Regions from separate parts of the Arthrobacter sp. PvP023 genome, predicted to be linked through region 1. Evidence: riboswitches for the same ligand, from Rfam matches in the RefSeq annotation. Region 1 holds a riboswitch; the other holds the start of a gene.
The links. Region 1 has a riboswitch for cyclic di-AMP ahead of JOE31_RS18795 (M23 family metallopeptidase). Riboswitches for the same ligand answer to the same signal wherever they lie in the genome.
Positions count from the first base shown of each region.

Region 2: another riboswitch for cyclic di-AMP. It lies ahead of JOE31_RS11120 (NlpC/P60 family protein); the one in region 1 lies ahead of JOE31_RS18795 (M23 family metallopeptidase).

Region 1 is NZ_JAFIBI010000001.1:4,151,320-4,154,719, reverse strand. It holds gene serC (phosphoserine transaminase) at 1-430, opposite strand, end outside; gene JOE31_RS18800 (metal-dependent transcriptional regulator) at 810-1,505, shown strand; cyclic di-AMP (ydaO/yuaA leader) riboswitch at 1,616-1,859, shown strand; gene JOE31_RS18795 (M23 family metallopeptidase) at 1,863-2,684, shown strand; cyclic di-AMP (ydaO/yuaA leader) riboswitch at 2,798-2,991, shown strand; gene JOE31_RS18790 (C40 family peptidase) at 3,152-3,400, shown strand, end outside.
Region 2 is NZ_JAFIBI010000001.1:2,406,615-2,410,014, reverse strand. It holds gene JOE31_RS11130 (DUF1918 domain-containing protein) at 1-89, opposite strand, end outside; gene JOE31_RS11125 (hypothetical protein) at 280-867, shown strand; gene JOE31_RS11120 (NlpC/P60 family protein) at 984-1,748, opposite strand; cyclic di-AMP (ydaO/yuaA leader) riboswitch at 1,752-1,946, opposite strand; gene JOE31_RS11115 (polysaccharide deacetylase family protein) at 2,176-3,400, shown strand, end outside.

The sequences.
Region 1 (3,400 bases):
ACACGTCAATGCCGGCTTCCGCCTGCGCTACGGGCCGGGTACCGGGCTCGGCCTTGATGATGGAGGATGCGTCCAGGAACGGAGCCTTGTTGGTGGCGGAGGCGAACTTGGAACCGAACTCCCCAAAGGAGAGGTGCTGGGCCTTGCTGTCCACCAGCCCGAACGCCGCGACATCCCAGAACGCGGTGGAGCCGCCCACTCCGAGGATGACTTCGTAGCCGTCCGGGGCGCGGAAGAACTCGCTCAGGCCGTTGCGGACGGACCCTACGAGGTTCTTGACCGGAGCCTGGCGGTGCGAGGTGCCAAGAAGCGTGGCGGAGGCGGCAGACAGGGCCTCGATCTGCTCGGGACGGACCTTTGAAGGCCCGGCGCCGAACCGTCCGTCCTTGGGCAGGAGGTTGGCGGGGATAGTGATGCTGGTGTCGCTCACAATGGCTCCAATTTTTCGGCGTGGACGTGGGGGAGGCCTGGCAGTGCACGGGTTCCTGCCGGGGGAATCCCCTATATTCTGCCTGACGCGCCGGTGGGGAACGGAACGGTATCCGTCATAGTCCAGTCACTGAGACATCCCTGAGGCGCAGGCGGTACGTCCCTGTGAAGCTCGGCGCCGAATTATCCGGAGTAATTCAAAATAGGCTAAGCTGGTCCCTGACGTATAGCGGGCCGCGATGCCGGCCGGACTGATCCCGGGAGGCCGTTCCCCAAGGCTGATCGGTGGATGCAGGTCCACTTCGCCGCGGCCAACGGGAAACGCCTCCGCGCGGTACGGTGGGACTGACGCAAGGACTGTGCTCGAGGAGCTGAGCTGGATGACGGATCTGATCGACACCACGGAGATGTATCTTCGGACAATCTTGGAGCTTGAGGAAGAGAACATCGTTGCTCTCCGTGCGCGGATTGCCGAACGGCTGCGCCACTCCGGCCCCACTGTTTCGCAGACCATCGGCCGGATGGAACGCGACGGACTGGTGGTTGTTTCGGGCGACCGGCACCTTGAGCTCACCGAAACAGGCCGGAAACGGGCTACCGAGGTTATGCGCAAGCACCGCCTTGCGGAGCGGCTCCTCGCCGACGTCATCGGCCTCGACTGGGCGTATGTCCATGACGAAGCCTGCCGCTGGGAACACGTCATGAGCGAGCGGGTTGAGCGGCGCATCTTCGAGCTCCTGGACCATCCCACGGTTTCCCCTTACGGCAACCCCATTCCCGGCCTGGCGGCACTTGGCGGACAGCCCACTCCCGCGTTCACCGACGGAGTGGTGAACCTTCTTGACGCCATGGCCGGATACGGGGCCGACTCCCGCATTACCGTGAGCCGCCTGGCCGAGCCCATCCAGGTTGAGCCGGAGCTGCTGGTCCAGCTCGATGAAGGCGGCATCCGGCCGGGGGCGTCCCTCGCCCTGGAGCGCGTGGGGGAGTACATCTCGGTGCGCGTACCCGAGATCGAAGGCGCCCTGGAACTGCCGCCCGAAGTTGCGGCCCACGTATTTGTTACGGTCCGCTAACCGTGCACCTCGTAGGACCACCTACAACACGTTGAGACGCAGATAACGGAATTATTACCGTGCTGATTAATCACCTATAGTTGAGGACTAGCGCCGATACGAAAGCGTTACCTGATCCGAAGCCGAGCTCTGCCAGCGGATCAAGGTACGAATCACCTCCTGGCAGAGGCGGGGGAACCACAACCGGCCGTTGAAAGACGGCCTTGGGGTGAAGTCCGTCAGCGGCAAAGCACCTCCGACGAAGGATTCCTTTGGGATACCCCTGTGTCGGATGCCTTGCATTGGCGGACCGGGTCTTTGATCTCTCTGACCCGAATCCGACAGCTAACTCCGCAGGCTTTCCAGAGAGGATAATTCTTGACCACGCAGACCGTCAGGGGCCGCCGCAGGGCGACAGGTCCCGCTTCGGAGTACCCCGTGGCCGAAGCCGTAATGACGGTCAGGCCGCGCGACGCACACCGTGATGCGCGCCGGCGCCGGAGCCTGTTCAGCCAGGTTACGGACTTCGCCTCGGCGAGCGGCGTGGGTCAGAAGGCGGGCATCGCGCTGGCCGCCACCGGACTGGTCCTTACCGTGACCGTACCGTCAACCGGCCCCATGGTCTCCACGTCAGACACGGGATCCACCGCCGCCGCATCAGTCGCGGCGCAGCCGGAGGTCTCCGCTGCCGCCAGCGCCAAGATCGACTTCAACCGGACCGCCGTAGCCACCAAGGGGGATCCGGACGGCAAGCTCAAGCAGTTGCTGAGCGCGCAGTCAGCCGGAACCATCACCCGCGCGGCATCCACCGGCAGCCTGGGCGCGCCGCTGGAACAGATGGTCACCGCATCACCTTTCGGTTTCCGGGTTAGCCCGATCACGGGCGGAGCCGGCGAGTTCCACCGTGGCCAGGACTACGCGGCCCAGTGCGGCACAAGCGTATTCGCCGCCGCCAGCGGAACCGTGACCTTCTCCGGCTGGCACCCCTACGGCGGTGGCAACCGTGTGGTGATTGACCACGGCAACGGCCTGGAAACCACGTACAACCACCTCTCGTCGTCCAGTGTCCAGGTTGGCCAGAAGGTCAACCGCGGCGACGTGGTGGCGCTCAGCGGGACCACCGGCGCCTCCACCGGCTGCCACCTCCACTTTGAAGTGATGGTCAACGGCGAAGTCGTCGACCCGCTCGGCTGGCTCTGATCCAAACGATCGGCCGCTCTCGCATTCCTGTGACATGTCGTGACCTGAATGTGACATTCGTTCGGAATTCCTGTACCGTTTAGAGCACGCCAACTTTTCCGAAGTTGGCGCTCTTGAGTGGATTGCCTAACTCTGCCACCGCTCAAGGTCCGTTCGCATTACATCGTCTGGCAGAGGCGGGGGAACCAATTTTGGTCTTCGCAAGAAGACCTTGGGGTTAAGTCGCAACGCTTCCCAGGAAGCCGAGCGGCCGGGTGACTCCCATCCGAATCCGACAGCTCACCTCGTAGGCATTGGGAGAGGCTACCTTCGTGTCTACACGTCACAATTCTGCGCGCCACCGCGCGCAAACGGTTCGTACGAACCCGTTAAACTCCGTGTCCAGGGCTGTTACTGCCAACGCCGGGACCGTAGGTCGCCAGGCGGCTGTTATCGCAGCTGCTTCCGGACTGATCCTCAGTGTTGGGATGCCGGCAAATGCCGCCGATACCAACCTGGGCGTTTCCGCTTCGACGGAGTCCGGCTCACAGTCGGCCCAGCTGACCGTAACTGCAGAACCCACAGCGACTGTTTCCTTCGAGCGTCCGGCAGTGACCACGAAGGCAGCGCCCAAGGTTGAAACCGTTCGGGCACAGTCCACCGGTACGGACGCCAGCGAGACCTCCACTGAGGCTGACGGAGAGGCCAAGGCAAGCAAGCTTGCTGACGCCGCATCT
Region 2 (3,400 bases), 1.7 Mb from region 1:
CCATGGACCTCAATGATCTGGCCGTGCCGCTCCGCCGATCCGACCGTCTTGCCCCGGATAGTGATCCGGTCTCCCTGGGTTGCCTTCATGGCAATCACCTCCAAAGACCAGAGTACGAGTGTCGGGGCATGGATAACAGGGCCGTTCCGCACTGGCAGGCCGGGGTATCGGCCGGGCTTCCATGCGGCACCACCCGGGATCTGGCGCTGGTGGCCGCCTGGCAGGAGTATTGGGATACAACGGATCTTGACCCTGGCACCGGACCGAGGGGGAACGGCTATGGCGGAGGAGAAACCCACCAGCTGGTGGGCTACGCTGCCCGGTCTGCTGACCGCCGCTGCAGCGGTGATCACCGCTGTGACGGGGCTGCTGCTTGGCCTGGGGCAGCTTGGGGTGTTCGACGCCGGCAAGCCCGCCGCTTCAACGGCGGGCTCCTCCGCCACCGGCGCCTCCGCACAGCCGGACGGCACTGTCCCGCCGTCGGGTGCCGGGTCCGGCGGCGGTAACAGCCCGGAGTGGGCGGTAGCCCTGCCGGCCGAGCACCGCTACAGGGCTGCCGACGTCGAATATGAAATTCTTGGTGCCCGTGCGCGCCCTGACGTGTCCGGCAAGATCGCGTTGACGTTCACGCTCAGATGCACCAACCACGGCAGGTATGACATCAACTTCTGGGACTCAACGTTCAGGCTCGGCGCCGTCGGAGTCAGCCACTCCCCCGATTCCGGCCTGAACGAGCTGGTGGCTGGCGATTCAAGCAAAACGGGCGATGTCCGCTTCACTATCCCGGCGGACACCCGCGATGCCGTCCTGCGGATCAAGTTCGCACAGGGCGAGAGCACGGTTCCGGTCGCGATCTCCCCGCCCTGAAACCCCGGGCAGATGTGTGGCGACGGGGAAGGCCGGTGACCGGCTGCCCCCAAGGCAGCTGATCACCGGCCTGTCATCCGGTTTCCCGGCCCCTCGGGGAGAACGGGACCGGCAGGCTAGGCTCCGGCGCGGACGAAGGTCACGCCGCCGGTGGCCGTCAGCCAGGACAGCGGGTGGGTGACGGTGGCGTTGACACCGTTCATGCCGCCGCTGATCACCTGTCCGTCGCCGATGTAAATGCCCACGTGGCCGGACTGGACCACCATGTCGCCGGGCTGGGGTTCCGCCACCACTGAGCCGTAGTTCATGAACTGCATGGGTCCCAGGTCGCCGACGGGAATGCCGGCGGAGCCAAGTGCCTTTTCCACCATGGCGGTGCAGTCCTGGGTGATGCCCAGTTGCGCGTAGGCGGCAGAAACCATGGCGGCGTTGACACCGCCGGCCGCCGGGGCAGGAGCCGGAGCCGGCGCAGCTGCCTGGACCTGGACGGAAACGGCAGGAGCCGCCGGCGCCGCAACCGGTGCCGGCGCTGCAGCCGGGGCCACCGCTTCTGCCGGGGCGGGCTCGCCAACCGGCACTTCCACTGGAGCGGGGGTGGTGCTGACGTCCGGCCGCTCGAAACTGATCCTGACGTGGGAGTCCGCGCTGAGCGGGGCACCCACCTGGGCCTTGGCGTCGAGGCCGGATGCCGGTGCCGAATCGCGTTCCGCGGGAGCCTCGGCGGCCTGCGCAGCCATCCCGCTGGACAGGACCAGGCCAGAAGCCGCCGCAATCGCCGCGGCCTGGCGGCCAACCTTGCTTCTGCCGCGGGCCGTTGTGACGCCGGAGCGTCCTGCGGGCGCGGTTGACGGATGGTGAGCGGGCAGTTTGCGTGAAGACATGAAGTAACCTCTCCCGATGCCTGCGAGGTTAGCTGTCGGATTCGGATGGGAGACACCCGGCCGCAGTTGCCATCCGCTCAGCGGACGGCTTGCGGCTTCACCCCGAAGACCTGCACAACAATCCTGCAGGCCAAAAGTGGTTTCCCCGTCCCTGCCGGATGGTTTCGATCGGATCCCGGGCCGCGGCAGGGTTAGGCAATCCGCCCGGGAGTGCCCGTATCGGAGATAACCGGCACTGTCCCACCGTACGCGCGCCCCTCGGCCGATGTCACATTCGGATAACGCACTGCCGAACCAAGCGCGGAATGCAGGTAGCTGCGGTGTACTCGGGTACTGCGTTAATCAAAGTCGAGTGTTTTGCCTTGACGCCACGAGGCGTAGTCTACGTGCATGTTCTTGCGGGGGGACTCACACGCTTGGAGGCATCATGCGTTGGTCCAATCAGCCTGTCCGCAAGCCCGCGCGTCACGTGGCGGATCCCCCTGAACCTTTGGCCGGAGGCCCGCACGGCAGGCGCTGGGTTGCAATCCTGGGTGCGCTGCTGCTTGCTGTCAGCACAGTGGCGGGCGTGGCCGGCACTTCGAAGGCCGCGGGGCCGACCATCGTCAGCCTGACGTTCGACGACGGACTCGGCAGCCAGTTGGCCGCAGCGCAGGAGCTGAAAGCCCACGGCCTGGTAGGAACTTTCTTCATCACCACGTCCTTTGTGGGCCAGTCCGGGTTCCTCACCCAGGCAAACCTGAACACTCTCGTGGCCGATGGCAACGAGATCGGCGGCCACAGCGTGACCCACCCGGACATGACAACGCTCAGCGCAGCGGCCGCCAGTGCGGAGGCCTGCAACAGCAAGTCCACCCTCGAAGGCTGGGGCTTCACCGTCCGTAACTTCGCCTACCCCTTCGCGGCGGAGAACGCCACTGCCCAATCAGCGGTCCGCGGCTGCGGCTACGCCAGTTCCCGGGGCCTCGGTGACATTCGATCTCCGGCCAGCTGCGCCGGCTGCCCTGTTGCCGAGACCCTGCCGCCGGCTAACCCCATGGTCACCCAGGCACCGGACCAGGTGGACAGCACGTGGACCATGGCAACTCTTCAGGCTGCCGTCACCAACGCCGAGTCAACAGGCGGCTGGCTGCAGCTGACCTTCCACGAAATTGCCACCGGAACTGATCCGACGTTGTCCATCAGCCCCGCACTGTTCAAAGAGTTCGTCACGTGGCTGGCTGCGCGGACAGCAAACGGTACGACGTCGGTCCGTACAGTGGCGCAGGCGCTGGGCCAGTCCCCTGTGGCGTCACCGCCTCCGTCACCTTCGCCGTCACCGTCACCATCACCGACGCCCACTCCTTCAGCCGGGCCGGCCGTTAGAGGCGCCATTGGGGCGCTCTGGGTGGCGCAAGGCGCGGGAAACGGACCGCTCGGTTCCCCGGTCACGAATGAAGTCTCAGGACTCCGAAACGGAGGCGTTTACCAGAGTTTCCAAGGCGGCCAGGTCCATTGGTCGCCGACTACCGGAGCGCACAGCACCAGGGGTGGAATTGGCACGGTCTGGGCTGGGCAGGGATGGGAGAACGGTAAACTCGGCTACCCTCTTTCGAGCGAAATCCCGGGGCTAAAGGGCGGCGGCGTTTACCAGGTCTTCCAAGGCGGACAGA